Regions from separate parts of the Paraburkholderia sp. SIMBA_053 genome, predicted to be linked through region 3. Evidence: predicted binding sites of a transcription regulator. Region 3 holds the regulator's gene; each other region holds the start of a gene.

Region 1 (7,268 bases), 980 kb from region 3:
TCCGCCTTCGCGCTGATGGTCGCGCTGCTCGTCGGCACGGCTATCGTGGGTATCGAGCATCTCGAGTCCACGAACACGAAGATGGACGAGATCGTCAGTCATCGCTACACGCTCATTGCGCTCAGCAATCAGATCAAGAGCAACGGCTACAAGGCGAACGGCATTCTCAGCAATCTGCTGCTGACTACCTCGCCGGACAAGGCCAAGCAGTATATGGACGACTATGCGGCCATCCGCAAAGCCAATGCGCAAGCCTACGGGCAGCTCGAAAAGTTTCTGACGAGCGATGACACGAAGGCGTTGTTCAAGCAGCAGTTCGACGCGCGCTCGGCCTACGGGGTGAGCGTGAAAGCTTTCTTCGATCTGGTGAGCAAGAACCAGCAGCAGGAAGCGCGCGACGTCTATCAGGGCGACATGGCGCGGCTTCAGGACGCGTACTACCTGCTTGTCGACAAAATGGTCGACGTGCAGGCGGAGCGGATGGCGCACGACGTGGCCGATGCGGTTTCCGAAGCGCATCGCGCGAAAATCCAGATGATCCTGCTCGCACTGGTCGCGACGCTGATCGCAATCGCAACGGGCATCTTCATCACGCGCACCATCACGCGGCCGATCAACCGCGCGGTCAGCCTCGCGGAAGCGGTCGCGGCGGGCGACCTCACGCATCACCTGCATGTCGATACGACCGACGAAGTGGGGCGCTTGTTGACCGCGCTTGAACGCATGACCCGCAATTTGCACGGCATCGTCGCGCAAGTGCGTCAGGGCACGGACACGATCAGCCAGGCGACGCGCGAAGTGGCGAGCGGCAACATGGACCTGTCGAGCCGCACCGAGCATCAGGCGAGTTCGCTCGAAGAAACCGCGGCTGCCATGGAGCAACTTACGTCGACGGTCAAGCAGAACGCCGACAACGCCCGTGAAGCGAACCAGCTTGCGTCGAGCGCTTCGGACGTCGCAGTGAAGGGCGGCAACGCGGTGAATCAGGTCGTGAGCACGATGAGCGCGATCAACGAATCGTCGCGCAGGATCGTCGAGATCATCGGCGTGATCGACGGCATTGCATTCCAGACGAACATTCTTGCGCTCAACGCTGCGGTCGAAGCAGCGCGTGCAGGCGAGCACGGCCGCGGTTTCGCGGTGGTCGCGAGCGAAGTGCGCGGACTTGCGCAACGCAGCGCCGTCGCGGCGAAGGAAATCAAGGAACTGATCGCGGACTCGGTGAATCAGGTGGGTACCGGCGGCAAGATGGTCGAGGACGCGGGGCAGATCATCAGCGAAGTCGTCAAGAGCATTCGCCACGTGACCGAGATCGTGGCGGAGATCAGTTCCTCCAGCAAGGAACAAAGCGAAGGCATCGAGCAGATCAACCATGCGGTCACGCAAATGGACAAGGTGACGCAGGAAAATGCCGCGCTCGTCGAGCAAAGCGCCGCTGCCGCGCAAGCCTTGCAGGACCAGGCGCAACAGCTCACCGATACGGTCAGCACGTTCAAGCTGAACGGCGACACGGCGAAGCAATGGCGCGCCGCGAACGAACTGCACGCGCCTCGCACAAACGGCACGAGCGAAGCAGGCGCGTCAGGCGCGTGGCTCAACGCGCGCATGTCTCCGCAGTAGAAGTCGAGGCGGACAACGGACGGAGACACGAGCCGGTCGCACGGACCGGCTTGATAACAAATAGAAGACCGAGCGCTCTGCAAGCCTGCATCCGCAACGCGTTCCTTTCCGTTTCGCTGTCTGCCGAAGATCGCGGCCAACTGTCATGTTGCCGTGGAGGGCTTGCGCCCTGAGCATCGCAATGCGGACAGCGAAATCCGACTAACGGTTTCTTCCGCACGCTATCAAAACATGTCACACGTCTCTTCCGAATCGATTGTTCTTTCACGCTCGCCGGCCAGCGCGGTTATCGAACCGGCAGGCGACCTGTCGCCGGTAGCGCGGACGTTGCAGGTCCGGCGCTTCATCGACGCGTTCCGTCAACACGGTCATCGTCAGGCGTCGCTCGATCCGCTGCGCCTCACGCCCTTGCCCGACGTGCCCGAGCTCGACCCAGTGTTTCATGGACTGGACCCGGCGCAGCCGATTGGCGCAGAAAACCCGCTGCTGCCGCCGTCGGCGGCGGTGCATGAACTGGAGCGCCAACTGAGGCGCGTCTATTGCGGCGCGATCGGCCTCGATCTGACCGGCATTCGCGATCCGCAGCGTCGTGCGCGTTTATCCGCAATGCTCAAGTCGGAACAGCTTGCGCCGTTGCCAGGCCGCGAACAGCGTCGCGCTCTGTTGCGCCGCCTGATCTCCGCCGAAATGTGGGAGCGTCATGTGGCGGCGGTTTTCGAGCATGCGAAGCGCTTCTCACTCGAAGGTTGCGAAAGTCTCGTGCCGCTTCTCGAAGCAATTGTCGATCAGGCTGCCGCTCAAGGCGTTCAGCAGGTATTCGCGGGCATGCCGCATCGGGGGCGCCTCAATGTGCTCGTCAACGTGATGGGCTTCGATCCGGCGAAGCTCGTCGATTGCCTCGATCCGAATTCCGCTGTCGCGGCCACGCAGCGCGATCTGCCTTATCACCTCGGCGGCAGCACCGTCAGACAGACGCCCCATGGCGACACTGCGATTTTCCTTGCGCACAATCCGTCGCATCTGCAAAGCGTGTATCCGGTTGTGAGCGGAATGGCGCGTGCATACCAGGACGAACATCGCGGCTTTGGATGCCTGCCGGTGGTCGTGCATGGCGACGCGGCGTTCGCGGGCCAGGGCATCGTGATGGAAACGTTGAACATGACGCGTAAGGACGGTTACGCGTTGGGCGGCACGGTCCACGTCATCGTGAACAATCAGATCGGCTTCACTACGCCGAACCGGATGGACACCGAAGGCCATTCCTATTGCACGGACGTCGCGCGAATGATCGACGCGCCCGTGATCCGCGTGAACGCAGACCGTCCCGACGAGGTCCTGCGCGCCGCGAAGCTCGCATTGCAGTACCGGATGGAGTATGAAGCCGACGTCGTCATCGATCTGATCGGATATCGGCGCCTCGGTCATTCGGAACACGATATTCCTGCTCTGACGCAACCGTCGCAGCAGGCGGCAATCTCGGCGCATCAGACCGTCACCGAGCTTTATCACGCGGCCATCGGTGAGGAGACACCACTCGAGATGTTGCGCGCCGATGCATTGAAGGACCTTCTGACGCCGCCCACGCAAACGTTGTCGCAGCAACGCGCCGACCGGACGAGCGGTGCCGGACCCGCGCACCCCGCGAAACCGGCCAGGCGCACGAAGCGCACGCGGCCGTTGTCGCTCGCCCGCTTGCAGTCGCTGACTGCAGCGTTGACTCGCACGCCGCCGGGGTTGCGTCTACATGACTTCGTGCGCGACATCACGGCGAAGTGGCAGCGGAGCGTGGAAGCGGAAACCGCGACGGTCGACTGGTGTTTCGCGGAAAACCTCGCGTATGCAAGTCTGCTCGACGACGGGCACAGTGTGCGCATCTCCGGCATGGACGTGGGCCGCGGCACCTTCATGCATCGGCATGCGGTGTGGCACTCGCAAGGCGCAATTTCGGGCGCGGCTTCCGGCGCAACTGAGCCTTATGTGCCGCTGCAAAATCTGGGCGTGCATCAGGGCGAGTTCGACATCATCAATTCACCGCTGACCGAGGAGGCCGTGCTGGGTTTCGAGTACGGCTACAGCGTTCAGTCCACGTCGCACCTTGCTATCTGGGAAGCGCAGTTCGGCGACTTCGTGAACGGCGCGCAAGTGATCATCGATCAATATATCGCCGCGGGCGAGTACAAGTGGGATCAACCGTCCGGTCTGACGATGCTGCTGCCGCATGGTCATGAAGGCGTCGGTCCCGAGCATTCCAGTGCGTATCTCAGCCGCTTCCTGCAACTGTGCGCAGGCGGAAACATGAAGGTCGTGATGCCGTCGACGTCGTCGCAGTGGTTCCATATGCTGCGAGAACAGGCGCTGAGCGTCGAGCCGAAGCCGCTTGTCGTGATGTCGCCGAAGGGGCAGCTTCATGCCAATGCGCATTCGCATGCGCCGCTCGGCGAATTGATCGACGGTGCGTTTGCTCCGGTGCTGCAGGACAGTGGTGCTGCGTTGCCTGCAGACGTGACGCGCGTCGTACTGTGCAGCGGCAAGTTCTTCTACGACCTGCAGGCGGCGCGCGATGCTTCTCGCGAGACGCAGACTGCGCTCGTCCGGATAGAACAGCTGTACCCGTTTCCGACGAGCGAGCTTGCGCTTGCACTCGCCGCTTACCCGAATCTTGCGGAGGTGGTGTGGGCCCAGGAAGAGGAAAAGAAGCATGGCGCATGGCACTTCGTGCGCGATGACATAGAGGGAGCGGTTCCGGCGAACTGCCGCGTGTTCGACGTGTGCCGGCGCGAGAGTCCGTCGGGCGCGGATTCGTCGATACGCGCGCATCGCGTAGAACAGCAGCGCCTGGTGGCAGCCGCATTGGCGCGCGCCTGAAGTTGCGCCGTCAAGCAGTTTGCCCACCGGGTTGCAATTGAGTTGCTATTGTTAACAGCAACAGGCGAGGTGCTCGCGCGCGGCAATCAGTATGCTGCGACGCGACCGCTTCGCCATTTCCCGCTTCGCATGCATGTTGCGGCGCGTAAGCCGATTGGCGCGAATTGAGGAGCGCGTTGGCATGCGCGTTGCGACGCAGGTTGTCGAAGCGATAGGACAATTGCACATGGCAACCGTACTGCTGGTAGATGACGACGCCGAGGCGTTGGACGCATGGAGCGCGATTTGCTCCGCCGAGGGCTACGAAGTAAAAACTGCGCTGGACGGTAAGTCGGCGCTAGCTCAGTTCATGGCTTCGCCCGTCGATGTCGTGGTTGCCGACTGGCGCATGCCGACCATGTCGGGCAGTGAACTATGTCACCGCTTGCGCACACTGCCCGGGCTGGCCGACGTCGCTTTCATACTCGTTTCGGGAGAGCCGAGTCCTCCCGCCTTCGTCAGCTTCGACGGGTTTCTACGCAAGCCGGTGGACGGGCCCGCGTTGCTGGCCACGATGCGGCGCCTTCTCGACGACCACGTCACCCATCGCGCATTGCAGCGAGGCGGACCGACGTAGGATCGATCGTGCACGCGGCGCGGCTTGCCTCACTTACTTGCCACTTACTCTCTGGCGTGACGCTCGCGGCATCAGTCTGGCGTTTGCGCATCGCCGGACGATTTACTCGCCGCGGACGGGATCAGCAGCACCGGCAAGCGAGCCTGGCGCACACAACGCTCCGCGACGCTGCCGAGAATCAGGCGCTGAAATCCGCGCCGACCGTGCGTGCCCATGACGAGCAAGTCGGCGTTGAAGTCGGCGGCGGCTTTCAGCACGGCCGTGGAAACGTCGTCGAGCGACGGCGCTTCGGTCACGACGATCTCTCCCTTCACACCTTGCGCGTCCATTTCGCGTGCGAGCTCCACGCCGAGTTCCTTACCTTGTTCGATGAGACTATTGCGAAGCACTGAAGGGTCATAGCCCGGCGCTTCGAAATACATTGGCGTATTTTCGACGACGTACAAGGGCTGCAAAACAGCGCCGTTGGTTCGGGCGAGCGCGAGCGCTGCTTCGAAAGCACGGCGAGAAGTCTGGCTGCCGTCTACCGCCACAAGAATGCGTGTGTACATTTCCGCTCCAGGTCAGGTTGCGAGCTTTAATGATCGTTCAGAAACGCCGCTTCAGCCAGGATGTAAATCAACCGGTTCACAAATTTTGACGTTGCTCTCGCTAGACGGCCGCCGTTTCAAGACGCGTGGGCGCTCTTTTGCCCGATGCAGCGACCCCGAAGCGCGGCGATTGCCGCCGCGGTTTGCCTTACAATCGGGATCTACTCTGACAAGCTGCTGCGCCCGGCCGATGAATGAGCGAAAAACGACGGGCTTGCCCGACAAGATCTACGGCGACATCCTGAATCGCATTCTTGAAGGTGAATACAAGGAAGGCCAGCGGCTGCCTACCGAGCATGCGCTCGCCGAACGCTTCTCGACCTCGCGACCCACGGTGCGCGAGGCATTGGCGCGGCTGCGGGCTGACGGCATCATCGTGACGCGTCATGGCTCGGGTACGACAGTCGCGCGGCGACCCGACCCGGACGTGCGGCGTTTCGCGCCGCTCGAGACGCTGTCCGACATCCGCCGCTGCTACGAGTTTCGCATTGTCACGGAGACCGGCGCGGCCGAGCACGCGGCGCTCAAAGCGGACGCCGACGACATTGCGGCGATCGAGCACGCATGGGATCAACTCGAACGGATCATCGAGACGCGCGGCATTGGCGCGTCGGACGACTTCCTGTTTCATCTCGCGGTGGCGCGCGCGTCGAAGAACCCGTTTTTCATCACGGTCATGTCGTTCATCGAAGAACAGATAGTTTTCAGCATGAATTTGTCACGCAACCTGTCGCTCGTAAAAACGGTGGAGCGGCAGCGTCTCGTGCAGGCGGAACACCGGGCGGTGCTCGACGCGATCCGCCGCAAGGACCCGCAGGCAGCGGGGCAGGCAATGCGAGCGCACCTGGAAAACGCGCTCGAACGGATGTTTGGTTCGTGAGGCAAGCGTCGCGTGGCCCGCTGCGCGCCGTCTAACCGGCCGTTGCCAACACGGCGAAGCGCGGCCGGCGGCGAGCAGCGGACCAGCGAGGTGTAGCTAAGCGGCTGCGGCGATCGGCCCGAACAACGCCGTGCGGGTCTTCGGACTCACGGCGATATCCAGCGCCACCGCGCGTTCCACACCGATCTGCAGCGGTGAGCCGAGACGGCTTATCTCGATTCCGGTCTTGCGCAACAGCCGCTCGATGGGGGTGGTGGTCACCGTCACATAGCGCGTGATGCCCATGCGGTCGGCGAAAGTGACGAGCTCATGAATTGCCTGCATCGTCACGTCGGCGAAGCCGAACGACTTTTCCTCGCCGCTCGTGTCGATCGCGAAGCGGCTCAATTCCCAGATATGCCGCCCGACCGGCGCCGCAGCGCCATGCAGCAACTGAGGAAAGGTGTCCTTCAGCATGTTCGGTCCCTCGGTCGGCATCAGACGCCAACAGCCACGCACGCGCCGGTCGTCGGCCTGGATCAGCATGTAATGCGGTCCCAGCGCATCGTAGCCGTCGATTTCCATGCCCGCTATGGTCGGAATATCCCATCCGAGCCGTCCGTGAAACACCCGTGCCCGCAGGCGATACATCTCGTTGATGTCTTCGTTGTCGAACTCTTGACGCATTCCAATCCGGATCGCTGTTTGCATGACGTTC
Region 2 (7,268 bases), on a different contig from region 3:
ACGCTCCCGAGGTAGACAAAGGAAAAGACGCAGATCCACACGATGTCGAGGAAATGCCAAAAAAGACTTAGGCACGTGAGACGCGTGATCTGGCGTTCCGACATTTTCGGACTCCGCATGATCTGCACGGCCAGCACCGCCATCCATACGAGGCCCACCGTAACGTGCAGTCCGTGCGTGCCCACCAGCGTGAAGAACGACGACAGAAACGCACTGCGGGAAGGTCCTGCGCCTTCGGCGATCAGGTGCGAGAACTCGCGCATTTCCAGAAAGAGAAACGCAAGACCGAGCACGAAGGTCACCGCAAGCCAGCCCAGGACGGAGGCGGACTTACCGCGCCGGGCGCCTAGCATGGCGAAGCCGTAGCTGATGCTGCTCAACAGCAGCGCGGCAGTCTCCACCGCGACGCCGCCGATGTCGAACAGATCCTTGCCCGACGGGCCGCCCGCGAACTGATGCGACATAACCGCAAACACGGCGAATAGCGATGCGAACAGCACGCAGTCGGTCATCAGATACAGCCAGAAGCCGAACACCGTATCCGACGAACCGTGGTCATCGTGTGCGCCGTGGTGCGTCACGGAGATTGTTTTCTGCGACATCGATCAGGCCTCCACAGCTTCGAATTCGCGGCTCTGCACCGCAGCGGCCGCAGGGCCACGCTTACTTTCGATTTCCCGCACGGTGTCGGCGGAGATGTAATAGCCGTCGTTGTCGCCAAAGCTGCGTGCAATCAGCGTGGCCACAATAGCCAGCAGTGCCGCGACAGCGAGCCAGGTGATGTGCCAGACGCCGGCAAAGCCAAGCACGAGACTGAACAAACCGATGAGCAACCCTGCACTGGTATTGGACGGCATGTGAATGTCCTGATATGCCTGATTGGCCGGCGCTTTCGCGAGTCCGCTTGTCGTCTCCTTCATGTGAGCGTATGCGTCGAGTTCGCGCACCGTCGGAATGATGGCGAAGTTATAGACCGGCGGCGGCGACGCGGTCGCCCATTCGAGAGTACGGCCGTTCCAGGGGTCGCCCGTTACGTCGCGGTACTCGGGTTTATTGCGGTTCGCCACGCTGACCCATACTTGCGCTACCTGGAAAACCACGCCGACCGCGATCAGAGCTACTCCGCATGCAGCGGCAATCATCCACGGATGCCACGCCGGGTTGTCGTAGTGGTTCAGACGTCGAGTCACACCCATGAAGCCCAGCACGTAGAGCGGCATGAACGAAGCATAGAAGCCCACGAACCAGCACCAGAACGCGCACTTGCCGAGCTTCTCGTTCAGCTTGAAACCGAACGCTTTCGGGAACCAGTAGTGGAACCCTGCGAGGTAGCCGAAAACCACGCCGCCAATGATCGCGTTGTGAAAGTGTGCAATCAGAAAGAGGCTGTTATGCAGCACGAAGTCCGCGCCGGGAATCGCCATCATCACACCGGTCATGCCGCCGATAGTGAAAGTGATCATGAAACCGATCGTCCACAACACAGGCGCGGAAAACTCGAGTCGCCCGCGGTAGATCGTGAACAGCCAGTTGAAGATCTTCACACCGGTTGGAATGGCAATGACCATTGTCATAATGCCGAAGAATGCATTGACGTCCGCACCCGAGCCCATCGTGAAGAAGTGATGCAGCCAGACGAGAAACGCGAGGACCATGATTGCGCACGTTGCATAGACCATCGTCCGGTAGCCGAACAACGGCTTCTTCGAAAAGGTGGCAATGACTTCCGAATAAATGCCGAATGCGGGCAACACCAGAATGTAGACCTCGGGGTGGCCCCATGCCCAGATCAGATTCAGGTACAGCATTGCGTTGCCGCCTGCTTCGTTCGTGAAGAAGTGCATGCCCATGTAGCGGTCGAGCCCGAGCAGCGCCAAGGCCACCGTGAGAATCGGGAACGTGGCCATGATCAGCACGTTCGAACAGAGCGCCGTCCACGTGAACACCGGCATTTTCATCAGCGTCATGCCGGGCGCGCGCATCCGCACAATCGTCACGAAGAAGTTGATGGCCGTAATCAGTGTGCCCACACCTGACAGTTGCAAACTCCATATGTAGTAGTCCACCCCGACGCCCGGACTGAATTTCAACTCCGACAATGGCGGATACGCGAGCCAGCCGACCTGCGCGAATTCGCCGATCACGAGCGACAGATTCATCAGGATCGCGCTAATCGCGGTCATCCAGAAACTGAGCGAATTGAGGAATGGAAACGCGACATCGCGCGCTCCGATCTGCAGCGGCACCACCAGATTGAACAGGCCGACCATCAGCGCCATTGCCATGAAAAAGATCATGATGACGCCGTGAGCCGTAAAGATCTGATCGTAATGGTGCGGCGGAAGATAGCCTGGAGAGTGATACGCCAGAGCGAGCTGAAGACGCATCATGACCGCGTCGACGAAGCCGCGCACGAGCATCAGCACCGCGACCACGATATACATGACGCCGATCTTCTTGTGATCGACGCTAGTCAGCCACTCGTGCCAGAGCCATTTCCATTTGTGGAGCCGGGTCAGTGTCGCGACCACGGCGAGCACCATGACGATCATGAGAGCGCCCGCCCCCATGATGATGGGCCGATCGAACGGGATCGCGGAGAGTGTCAGATTTCCGAGCATATGCTAACCCCTTGTGCGGCAATTGCTGTTCTGCAAATCGAGAACATTGCCGTTGTTGTACTTTGCAATGATGTTCGTGAAGACCTTCGGGTCCACCGTCGAGAAATAGCCGACCGGCTCCTTCTCGCTCGGTTGCGCCACCGAGTTGTACTCGTTCATATCGAGCCGGCGCGGCGAGGCCTTCACTTTTTCCACCCACGCATCGAACTGAGCGGGCGTGACGGCGAGCGCGCGGAACTTCATGTCGGAAAAACCTTTACCGCTGAAGTTGGCGGAGATACCGGCGTAATCGCCGGCATGGTCGGCTATCAGATGAAGTTGCGTCTGCATGCCCGCCATTGCGTAGATCTGGCTTCCGAGTTGCGGAATGAAAAACGAATTCATCACGGAATCGGATGTGACCTTGAAATCAACCGGTGTACCCACGGGGAACGCAAGCTGGTTGACCGAAGCAACGCCGAGTTCCGGGTAGATGAAAAGCCACTTCCAGTCGAGCGCCACGACCTCGACCTTGATCGGCTTGACCGCCGATTCGATGGGCCGGTATGGGTCGAGTTCGTGCGTGGTATTCCACGTCAGAATTCCGAGGAACAGAATAATCAGAGTAGGAACGGTCCACACCACCGTTTCGATCGCGGTGGAATGCGCCCACTTTGGTGCATAGGTCGCGCTACGGTTGCTTGCGCGGTAACGCCAGGCAAACACCAGGATCATGACGATCACCGGCACGACGACGATCAGCATGGCCATCGTCGCCGTACTGATCAGCGACTTTTCGGCCACACCCACGCTGCCCTTTGGATCGAGCACGTCGAGATTGCTGCACCCCGCAAGACACGCGACGAGTCCAGCCCCCACGGGTACCAACACCCGTTCAATGGTTTTCTTATTCACCATATCTGCCTGATTTCCATGGACCGATCTGGAACGCTACACAATGTTATCGCCATGAAGACCAGACCAATTACTTCATGCGCGGTCGGATTTTAAGAGCGCCCACCGGCCTGGAACATGATCTCGGACAAGCTAAATCAAACAATGTCCGCATCGGCATTCGATGCACGTGCGCATGCACATGCGCAATAGTCGCGAGTGAATGTATTTCTGATCTGCGTCAAGTATTACGCGCCCGCGGCGGCTCGATTCGCCGCGTCGTCAATCGCAAAGACACCAAGGGAAAGAGGCCATGACGGCCTGACAGGCGCCGCTTATTCAACGGCGTGATGGAGATATTGCCGAAGCCGGATCAGGTCGTTGCGCGCTCCACGATCTGGAAGCCCACGTCGGTTACTTTGTTCTGCTCGGTGCCGGCCAGCCGGTCCAGCAGGCAGCGCGCCGCGGTGAGCCCGATCCGTGTGCCGTCGACGTGCACGGAGGTGAGCTCGGGCGTCGTCTCGGTCGCGAACTCCAGATCGCCGAAGCCGCAGATCGCGAGCTGCGACGGCACGCTTAGTCCCAATTGTCTGGCCGCGCTCAACGTTCCAATGGCGAGCAGGTCCGACCCGCAAAAGACCGCGTCGATATCGGGGGACTGCTCGACGAGCCGAGGCAATGCCGCCTTGCCGAGTGCAACCGAACTAGGCGGCGCGACGAGTACTTCTGCGATGTCGCGAATGCCCCCCTGCGCGAGCCGCTCACAAAAGCCACGGCGACGCGCGAGCGCCCGTTGGTCGTTTGCCGACACGAGCCCGGGCTTGCGCACGTTCCTTTGCAGGAAGTGCTCGGCCACCGCGACGCCGATCCGGTAATGCGAGAAACCGACCAGCATGTCGATAGGCTGATCCGTCATGTCCCATGTTTCGACGATCGGAATGCCGACGTTCGCAAGCCGCTCGCGCAAGGAGTCGGTGTGCGCGACGCCGGTCAGCAGCACGCCTTCGGGCCGCCGGCTCAGCACTGCGTCGAGCAACGCCTCTTCACTCGAATCGTCGTAGCCGCTCAAGGCGAGCAGCACCTGGTAGCCCGCGCGCGACATCGTCTCGCTGAAGACCTGAATCGTTTCCGAGAACAGCGAGTGGGCGATGGTCGGCACGATCGCGGCAATCAGCCGGGAGCGCGACGACGACAAGCCGCCCGCAAGCCGGTTCGGCACATAGCCGAGCTTTTGCACGACCTGGCGCACGCGTTCGAGTGTTTCGGGCGCGACCGTCGCAGGACTGTTGAAGACGCGCGATACCGTGATCGGGGAGACACCCGCTTGCGCCGCGACGTCGGTGATTCGCAGGCCTTTCGGGCCGCCGCGCATGCGTCTGGCGGGCGCCACCGCGTCGGGCAGATCGGCGTCGGCGGCAGCGGCAGCGGGCGGTTTCTGATTCGGCATGAGTGCTGACGGAAGTTAATGGATCGCGCGCCGTATTCTAAACTGGCTGAACCACGCCGACTTTCGCTAAATGTCGGCTGCCCGAACGCGGCTCGGTCAGACGCGCCGCATGTCAAAGCGTCGTCGCACAGCCTACTCGGTCACGGGGACAGCATGCTGCGCCCCGCGTGCGCCTCTTTCGCGGCGCAAGATCAACAGCGTAATGACGGCGAACACGAGCAGACAGGTCGCGGGAATCAGCATCGGCGCCTTCACGCTGCCCGTTGTCTGCCGAACCCACGGCACGAGATTCTGCGCGATGAAGCCGCCGATATTGCCGAGCGAATTGATCGCAGCGATGCCGGCTGCAGCACGCGCGCCGAACAGGAATTTGGGCGGCAAGGTCCAGAAGCACGGAATCAGCAGATACATGCACGGCGCGCCAAAGCACAACGCGATGAATCGCAGCGTGTTGGTCGGCAGAAACACCGCGCTCAGAAAACACACGACACCCAGCAGAGCCGAAACCAGCATCGCGACGATTGCGCGATTGCCGGCACCGCGCAACCTGGAAGGCAGCCACGCGAGCACGATGGTCGCCATCAGCCATGGAATGATGTTCAGCAGCCCGTTCGTCGTATTACTCACGCCGAAGCCTTTCACCAGCGTCGGCAACCAGTAACTCACGCCGTAAACCGAGATGGACAGCATCATGTAGTAGAGCGCCATGCCGATCACGCGCGGCTCGGTCAGCACGCTGAGCAGCGAGCCGTGCGTCGCGACGCCCGATTTGATCTGCGCGCTTTCGGCGTCGAGCGTGTGCGTGAGCCACTCTTTCTCGTCGGCGGAAAGAAACTTCGCTTGTTTCGGCGACGACGGCAGCAGGTACAGCACGACGACCGTCAATAGAACCGACGGCAGCCCCGTGACGATGAACACCAGTTGCCAGCCATGCAGCCCTGCAATCCCGCCCTTGTCGAGCAGCCAGCCGCAGATCGGCGCGCCGACCATATTGCCGAGACTGCTGCCCACCGTGAAATAGCCGAGCATACGCACACGATGCCGCGCCGGAAACCACAGCGTGAGGTAATAGATCACACCAGGATACAAACCGGCTTCCGATGCGCCGAGCAGAAAGCGCAGCACGTAGAACATCGTGGCGTTCTGCGTGAAAGCGAGCAGTATCGTCACGACGCCCCACGTGAACATGATGCGCGCCATCCAGCGCGGCGCGCCGTACTTGTGCAGCATCACGTTGCTCGGCACTTCGAAAATGAGGTAGCCGATAAAGAACAGCGACGCGCCGAGCCCATAAGCAACCTCGGAAAGTCCGAGGCTTCCGAGCATTTGCAGCTTGGCAAAGCTGATATTGGAGCGGTCGATATAAGCGACCAGATAGAGCAGCCCCAGCAGCGGCATCAGGCGCAGCGCAAGGCGGTTGATCAGGCGCGATTCGGCGATTGCCAGTGTCGTGGTGCTCACAGCGTCTCCTCCGGCCGCGTTCGATGCGCGGACCTGTGTCCTGCGATAGATCAAGCGTGAATGACGTGTACTCAGGCGTCGCAGCGGCTCATTGGCGTTGTGCGCGCCATTGCGCATAAGCGGCCATGGTCTCTTCATTGGGCGGGTACGTGCCGCGCAACGGCCGGCCTTCGTCGATCCGTTGAGCGATGAACGCCTCGAGCTGTTCCTGCTCGGCCGCATCGCGCGCGACATCGGCGGCCATCTCGCGCGGCACGATAACGACGCCGTCCACATCCGCGACGACGATATCGCCCGGATAAACCGGCACGCCGCCACAGGCAATCGGCACATTCATATCGACCGCATGATGTTTCGCGAGATTCAGCGGCGCGCTCGCGCCCGCGCACCAGATCGGCAAGCCCAATGCCGCGATGGTCCCGCTATCGCGCACCGGGCCGTCCGACACCATGCCCGCGACGCCGCGCTTAGCGAGGCGCAGCGCGAGAATCGAGCCCACCGACGCCACCGAGCGCTCGCCGCGGCAGTCCTGCACGAGCACGCTGCCGACAGGCGCGGTCTCGACTGCCTTGCGTTGCGGATGGTCCGGGTCCTGAAACACGCCGACGTGATCGAGGTCTTCGCGCGCCGGGATATTGCGCAACGTGAACGCGGGCCCCACCAGATTCGGCGTGCCTGGCGCCGGCTTGGCGAGCGGCGCGACACCTTGCAAAAACACGTTGCGCAAACCGCGCTTGAAGAGTTGCGTGGTCAACGTGGCCGTGCTCACGTGTCTCAGTTGTTCGAGCGTCGCTTCGCTCACGACGATTTCGGATGCGGTCATCTCAGGGCTCCGGTTTGATTAGTGAATTTCGGGTTCGCTGCTC
Region 3 (7,268 bases):
ACGCGGCGGCCGCATGTTGGAAAGCAAGTACCTGTGCACGTATGATCTGTTCGACTCGATCCCCACCCTCGACGGCCGCAGCAGCGTGACGAAGGAAATCTTCGACTGGAACAGGACGATACGCACGTCGTCGAAAGCGCGGCTCGTGCGCGACGGCAAGCGCGAGGACGCACCCGCTTATGGCCTCGCCGAATCGCATCTGCTCACGCTAGGCCGCCTCTCGTTCGAACCGGAAGCGCTGCTTGGCGATAGCCGCATCTCGGATCACTTCGACGCTGATTTCTTCGACACCAACTTCTGGATCATGTGGTGCACGACGTTTGCCTTTCAGCCCTGGCACAGCGCCGCCGAGTTTCGCCGCTATCTGCTGAGGTTCGCGCACATGACGCCGGGCTTCAATCAGTTGCACGGCATCATGCGCACGGTCTACAACCAGTACGACTCGATGGTGCGGCCGCTGCGCAAATGGCTCGACGAACACGGCGTGGTGTTCCGCAACCACACACGCGTGGTGGACCTTCGATATGACGAAAGCGGCGAGCTGTACAGGGTTGCGGCCATCGTCTGCGAGCACGACAATCGTCGCGATGAAATTCCGCTTGGCGAACACGACAAAGTAATCGTTACGCTCGGCTCGATGACAGCGGGCTCGAGCCTGGGCGGCACGGACCGCCCAGCCGCATGTGCTGGCAACGACAGCAACGACAGCAGCGGCGCATGGGCGCTCTGGAAAACCATCGCCGCCGGGCGCACCGAGTTCGGCCATCCTTCCGTTTTCGCCGATCACGTCGACGAATCCAGGTGGCTCTCCTTCACCGCGACGCTGCACGATCCTACGCTGTTCCGTCTCATTCGCGATCTGACCGGCAACGTGCCGGGCGAAGGCGGTCTGATCACGTTCCCGCAATCGAACTGGCTCGCGTCAATCGTGCTGCCGCATCAACCGCATTTCATCGGTCAGCCGAAAGACGTCCAGGTGCTGTGGGGTTACGGGCTTTTTGTCGACCGCCCGGGCAATTTCATCGCGAAGCCGATGGTCGAATGCACAGGCCGCGAAATCATGACGGAGTTGCTCGGCCATCTGAAGATCGAGGCGCAGGCCCAGCGTATTCTCGACGACGCGATCTGCATCCCCTGCGTGATGCCGTTTATTACCAGTCAGTTCCTGCGCCGCAAGCGCGGCGACCGGCCGCAAGTCGTACCCGAAGGTTGGGCGAACCTCGCGTTTGTCGGACAGTTCTGCGAGTTGCCGAACGACGTCGTGTTCACCGTCGAATATTCGATTCGCTCTGCTCAGACCGCTGTCTACACGCTGCTCGGGTTGAACCGGGCGGCTCCGGCTGTGTATAAAGGTCAACACGATCCGCGCGTGGTCTACGGCGCGGCTTCCGAGCTACGCCATCACTAACGGAACGATGCTGTGCGCCGGGCGGCTGTCGAGCCGATGACCCTCGACGAAGCACGCGCCTGCTCAAGGGGAAACGCGATCGCCGCCGCGCTAGACGAGCCAGCGAATCAGCAAGCCCATTCGAGCGCGGTGTAGTGCGCGAGGTGACGTTCCAATACGCCGACGAACAGTTCAAACGACGCCGTCGCCACGCCGCGCTGCATCTCGGCAGCCCGCACCTTGCATTGCGCGACCGGCGCCTTGCCTGCAAGCGAGTGCATTTCTTCGAAAGCGGCTTCGGCGCCGAGGCCGCCGAAAGTGCAGAAAAACCCGACGTGGCGAAACCTGGAGCGGTGCTGGAGCAGGTACGCGCGAACCGGCGCCGACACCGCTCCCGCCCAGACAGGCGTGCCCACGAGCACGAGGTCGTACTGTGAAGGATCGAGCCCCGCCGGGACGATCTCGGCCCGCCGCTTGCGCCACGAGTCGATAACACAGCGCAGATATCCCAACGCTCCGCGACGCTCGCTGAGGTCGCAGATTTCCTCGACGTCGGCGGACAGGACGCCCGCAAGCGCGGTAGCAAGCACGCGCGTGCTACCGGTACGTGAGAAAAAGACGATGAGAACGCGTGGCTTTGACATGACTCGCTCCTTTGATGGAAAGCTCACTGGCGCGCACTCGTGCGCCATGCATGTCCCGAGCATAGAGGCGGACGTACGGCTGCACATGACCCAGGTCAAACCATCCCGTGACCCGGGGCGCGTGTATCGCCATTGATCTGCATCAACGGGACAGACGCCATCGTTCCTAGACTCAAGCTCACCTGTCCCAGAGTCACGTTCACTCTCCCGGAGCCTCCGCCATGAGCTACAAGACCATCGTTGTTCACCTCGACACGAGCGCGAATGCCCATCCGCGGCTCGAGACCGCACTGTCTCTCGCGAAACAGTTCGGCGCGCATCTGACCGGCGTATTCGCGCTGTTCTCGCCCGACCCGCGGTCGTTGTACGTGATGGCCGGTACCGCCGAGTACTACCGCGAGCACGCAGAGCGACGCGCGGAACGGCGCGAGGCGCTCCAGCGGTTATTCCATGCGGAACTGCGGCGTGCCGAAGTAGAAGGCGAATGGATCGCCGTGGACGAGTCCGCGAGCTTTGCGATGCCGCGACTTGGCCACTGTGCCGATCTCATCGTCGCCGGCCAGGACAATCCGGACGATGCCGAATCGTATGTCGGCGACTTCTTTCCGGAGAACCTGATTCTTTCGAGCGGCCGTCCGGTGCTGCTCGTGCCGTATGCGCGCAACGAGCGGACGACGGGCAGCCGGATCCTGGTGGCATGGGACGGCAGCCGCGAAGCCACGCGCGCCGTGCATGATGCCCTGCCGTTCATGCGCGCGGCGCAAAACACCACGATTCTCACTGTCAACGGCATGCAGGAAGACGGGAGCGCACGCATTCCCGGCGCGGATATCGCCACCGTGATCGCGCGGCACGGCGTGCGTGCCGATGTGCTCGACATCGAAACAGGTGCGGATGGCTCGATCGGCGAAGTGCTTCTCTCGCAGGTTGCCGACACAGGAGCCGACCTGCTGGTGATGGGCGGATACGGTCATGCACGCTGGCGCGAACTGGTGCTGGGCGGCGCGACGCGCACGATCCTCAAGTCGATGACCGTGCCCGTACTGATGTCGCACTGATCGGCAAGCATCCGCCGGTGCAGCTTGCGCGCACTAGCACGAATCCGGCGTATCGCGGACAATGAGAGCAACTATCAGCTTTGCGCGCGAATAGACTGCGGTCCCCCGCCACGTGGACCGCAGACCCGCCCCTCAACCGAAGTGCCTGGCTCTGGCGCAGCATTGCGGCGGCGTTTTCCAGCGCAAGGATTCCCGTTTGCAATCATGTCAAGAGGCGCACATGCCCGTCAGCGGTAAAACGCCCACGCCGCACACTGCGGTGCCGCACGAGCGGTCGAACTGGTTTGCGGCGCGACCCGCGCTCGCGGCAGCCGCCGCCTTCGTCGCGGCACTGGCAGTGATGCTGGCCGCGCGGCGCTGGCTCGATCCGGTGCTGTTCATCTGCGTCGCCGCGGCGCTGCTCGTCGCCACGAGTGCATTCATGCTTCTGCGCGCGCGCCGGGAAGCCTCTTCCGCGCGCAGCGAGGCAAGCGTTGCAATCAATCAGTCCGGTGTGAACGAAGCGCGCATGATGGCGATCATCCGTTCGTCAATGGAAGCCATCATCACCATCGACGAACAGCAGCGCATCGTGCTCTTCAATCCAATGGCAGAACAGGTTTTCGGCTGCACGGCAATGGAGGCGATCGGCGCATCGCTCGAACGCTTCATTCCGGAGCGGTTTCGCGCAGCGCACGCCCGGCATGTCGAACAGTTCGGCGTGACGGGCGTGTCCGACCGGCAAATGGGCCGGCAGCGCGTGCTGTCCGGCTTGCGCGCAAACGGCGAGGAATTCCCGATCGAGGCCTCCATCTCGCAGACTCGCGACGGCGGCGCGAGGCTCTACACCGTGATGCTGCGGGACGTCACCGAACGGGTCAGAGCCGAGCATGCCCAGCAGCGGGCGCGCGAGGAACTGCGCGAACTGTCCGCCAACCTGCAGAAGATCCGCGAAGACGAAAAGACGCGCATCGCACGCGAACTGCACGATGACCTCGGTCAGCAATTGACTGCGCTGAAAATGGACATTTCATCGGTCGAAGAGACGCTTGGCGGGTCAGCCAGCGAGCTGGTGCGCGACCATTTGCAGGGCATGCGCCGCCTGATCGACGCGACCGTGGCGTCGGTTCGCCGCATTGCCGCCGATCTGCGGCCGGTGATGCTCGATGACCTCGGACTGATCCCCGCAGTCGAGTGGCTCGCGAACGACTTCACGAACCGCTATGGCATCGACGTGGAGCGCGACATCGAAACCGGCGACGCCCGCTTCAGCCCCGCGGGCGCAACTGCCCTCTTCCGGATCGTGCAGGAGGCGCTGACGAACGTTGCGCGCCATGCCGACGCCACGCTCGTCACACTCAGCCTGCGCGCCGGCGACGAGGCATTCGTGCTGCGCATCGCCGACAACGGCCAGGGCGCGCATCGTGACGGCGAACTGGCGGGCAAGTCGTTTGGTCTGCTCGGCATTCGCGAACGCGCGCACATGCTCGGGGGCGCCGTCGACATTCAAACCTCACAAGGCAACGGCTTTGCGTTGAGCGTCACCATTCCAGCGGAGGCAGTGCAAATGCAGGAGCTGCAATCATGACCCGGGTCTTGCTCGCCGACGATCATGCACTTGTGCGCGATGGTCTACGTCATATCCTCAAGGGGGCCAGCGGCTTCGAAGTGGTGGGCGAAGCAAGTGACAGTGCGAGTACCATCGCGCTGATTCGCGCTTCCGCTGCAGACGTGCTGGTGCTCGATCTGTCGATGCCGGGCCGCAACGGCGTCGAACTGATAAAACAGATCAAGGAGGAAAAGCCGGCGCTGCGTATCCTCGTGCTGACCATGCATGCCGAACAGCAATACGCAGTGCGCGCGTTCAAGGCGGGCGCGTCCGGCTATCTGACGAAAGAAAGCGCAAGCGCCGAGCTTGTGGCGGCGGTGACAAAGGTGGCCGCAGGCGGCGTCTACGTGAGCCTTGCGATGGCCGAGCGGTTCGCGCAGAGCCTGAACGAGCCCACCGATCTGTTGCCACATCAGCGCCTGTCAGACCGTGAGTTCGACGTCCTCAAGCGCATTGCTGCCGGTCAGACGATCACGGAAATCGCGACGGAGCTGTGCGTGAGCTCCAAGACCGTCAGCACCTACAAGACGCGCATCCTCGAAAAGATGCAGATGCCGCACGAAGCCGCGCTGGTGCGTTATGCGATGCGTCACAAACTGGTCAGCGACGAAGAGGACGATATTTAAACGCCCCCACCGCCCCGCTGGCGGCCTGCGACGCATGCTGTAGGAATCGCCCTACAGCCCTTCTTCGTCGCCTACTCCAAGTTCGCTCCTCGCCGATTTTATTTTGAGATGGCGCGGCCGATACTTCGAGGCATGAACTCAGGCCTCAACCACCCCGCCCTGCGTGTCTTTCTCGTCGACGATGCATTCCCGGTACGGCGCCGTATGGCTGCGCTGTTCGGCTCACTCGAGGGCGTAGAAATTGTCGGTGAGGCCGAGGAGCCCGGTGCTGCATTCGCGGGCATCGAGGCTCGCGCAGCTCACCTTGTGGTGACGGAGTTGCATCTGAACGGCGGTAGCGGCATGGAATTGCTGGCCCTGCTCGCGCAACGCATGCCTCACGTCATCACGATGGTGCTGACGAACCGATCCGGCGCCTGGTTCCGGCGCGCGTGCCTGACGTGCGGCGCGCAATACTTTTTCGACAAGACTCGCGAATTCGAACTTGCGCGAAGCGCGATCCAGCGGATCGCCAGCGAACATCGTGCACGCACCCCTCTTCAATCTGGAGCAAATCATGTCTGACGTTGTCTCTTATCCGGTCAGCTCTCGCACATTCGTCCCGCTGCATGTTGCATCGACGCCGGAACAGGGACGTACCACGGACCGCGCGACGCGCAAGGACGCGATGCGCTGCTCGTCGTGTTCGATGCGTCCGATGTGCATGCCGCAAGGCCTGACGCCCGAGGAGTTGCAGAGAATCGAAGCGCTCATCTGTCCGTCACGCACTATCAGGCAGGGTGAGACGATCTTCCGCACGAACGATCCGTTCGAGAGCATCTATGCAGTGCGGGCGGGGTCGTTCAAGACCGTCGTCATGCACCGCGACGGCCGGGAGCATGTGACGGGCTTTCATCTCGCCGGCGATTCCCTCGGGTTCGACGGCGTGTGCTCCGGTCACCATAGCTGCGATGCGGTAGCGCTCGAGGACAGCAAGGTCTGCATCATTCCGTTTCATCTGCTCGAGACGATGTGCCGCGAAGTGAAGGCCGTTCAGCAGCACGTGCACCGTATGATGGGCAGCGAGATCGTGCGTGAATCGTCGCAGATGATGCTGCTCGGCACGATGTCAGCGGAACAGCGTGTGGCCACGTTCCTGCTGAATCTGTCGGAGCGCCTGAGAAAGCGCGGCTATTCGCCGGCCGAGTTCCATCTGCGCATGACGCGCGAGGAAATTGGCAGCTATCTTGGGATCAAGCTCGAAACGGTGAGCCGGATGCTGTCGCGGTTCCAGCGCGACGGCTTACTCGATGCGCGCGGCAAGGACATCCGGATTCTCGATCACGACGGCCTCATTCGGGTTTGATGGCGAGCACCGCTGCGCCCGTCAGGCGGCCATCGCGCAGGTCGGCGAGTGCGCGATTTGCGTCCTCCAACGCATAAGTCGTGGTTTCAAGCGTGAGCCGCGCTTCACTCGCAATGCGCATGAAAGCCAGCCCGTCGTCGCGAGTCAGATTTGCGACCGAAACAAGGCGCCGTTCGCCCCATAGAAACGAATAGGGAAACGACGGAATGTCGCTCATGTGGATTCCGCCGCAAACTACTACACCGCCTTTCACGACTGCGCGCAAAGCCTGTGGAACGAGCGCGCCGACCGGGGCGAACAGCAACGCCGCATCGAGTTCGTCGGGCGGCGCCTCGTTGCTGTCACCAGCCCACGCCGCACCCATCCGTAGTGCGAGTTGCTGCGCCGCCTGATCGCCGGGCCGCGTGAATGCATAGACCGTGCGCCGTTGATGACGCGCCACTTGAGCGACGATATGCGCCGCGGCACCGAAACCGTAAATACCGATGCGCCGTGCGTCGCCCGCCATGCTCAAGGTGCGGTAGCCGATGAGTCCTGCGCATAGCAGCGGCGCCGCCTCGATATCGGAGTACTGTACCGGCAGATGAAAGCAGTAGCGGCTGTCCGCAACCGTGCGTTCA

Evidence for each region. Region 3 encodes FNR, which switches genes on or off when oxygen is low (the NO sensors DNR and NnrR bind a similar motif). Its sites were predicted from a motif close to TTGATNNNNATCAA; they were not measured.
Region 1: the regulator FNR is predicted to act here: its motif matches at 5,710-5,723, upstream of SB753_RS05465 (universal stress protein).
Region 2: the regulator FNR is predicted to act here: its motif matches at 3,726-3,739, upstream of cyoA (ubiquinol oxidase subunit II).

The regions. Positions count from the first base shown of each region.
Region 1 covers NZ_JAWRXU010000001.1:1,198,231-1,205,498, reverse strand. The annotation lists gene SB753_RS05480 (methyl-accepting chemotaxis protein) at 1-1,620, shown strand, start outside; gene SB753_RS05475 (2-oxoglutarate dehydrogenase E1 component) at 1,852-4,485, shown strand; gene SB753_RS05470 (two-component system response regulator) at 4,712-5,101, shown strand; gene SB753_RS05465 (universal stress protein) at 5,173-5,652, opposite strand; gene SB753_RS05460 (FadR/GntR family transcriptional regulator) at 5,882-6,571, shown strand; gene SB753_RS05455 (acyl-homoserine-lactone synthase) at 6,668-7,261, opposite strand.
Region 2 covers NZ_JAWRXU010000004.1:505,610-512,877, reverse strand. The annotation lists gene cyoC (cytochrome o ubiquinol oxidase subunit III) at 1-602, opposite strand, end outside; gene cyoB (cytochrome o ubiquinol oxidase subunit I) at 606-2,621, opposite strand; gene cyoA (ubiquinol oxidase subunit II) at 2,625-3,518, opposite strand; gene SB753_RS17330 (LacI family DNA-binding transcriptional regulator) at 3,868-4,941, opposite strand; gene SB753_RS17325 (MFS transporter) at 5,074-6,402, opposite strand; gene SB753_RS17320 (ribonuclease activity regulator RraA) at 6,491-7,225, opposite strand; gene araD (L-arabinonate dehydratase) at 7,244-7,268, opposite strand, start outside.
Region 3 covers NZ_JAWRXU010000001.1:219,399-226,666, forward strand. The annotation lists gene SB753_RS01025 (oleate hydratase) at 1-1,408, shown strand, start outside; gene SB753_RS01030 (flavodoxin family protein) at 1,516-2,031, opposite strand; gene SB753_RS01035 (universal stress protein) at 2,253-3,089, shown strand; gene SB753_RS01040 (PAS domain-containing sensor histidine kinase) at 3,310-4,656, shown strand; gene SB753_RS01045 (response regulator transcription factor) at 4,653-5,303, shown strand; gene SB753_RS01050 (response regulator) at 5,436-5,867, shown strand; gene fnr (fumarate/nitrate reduction transcriptional regulator Fnr) at 5,860-6,648, shown strand; gene SB753_RS01060 (zinc-dependent alcohol dehydrogenase family protein) at 6,635-7,268, opposite strand, start outside.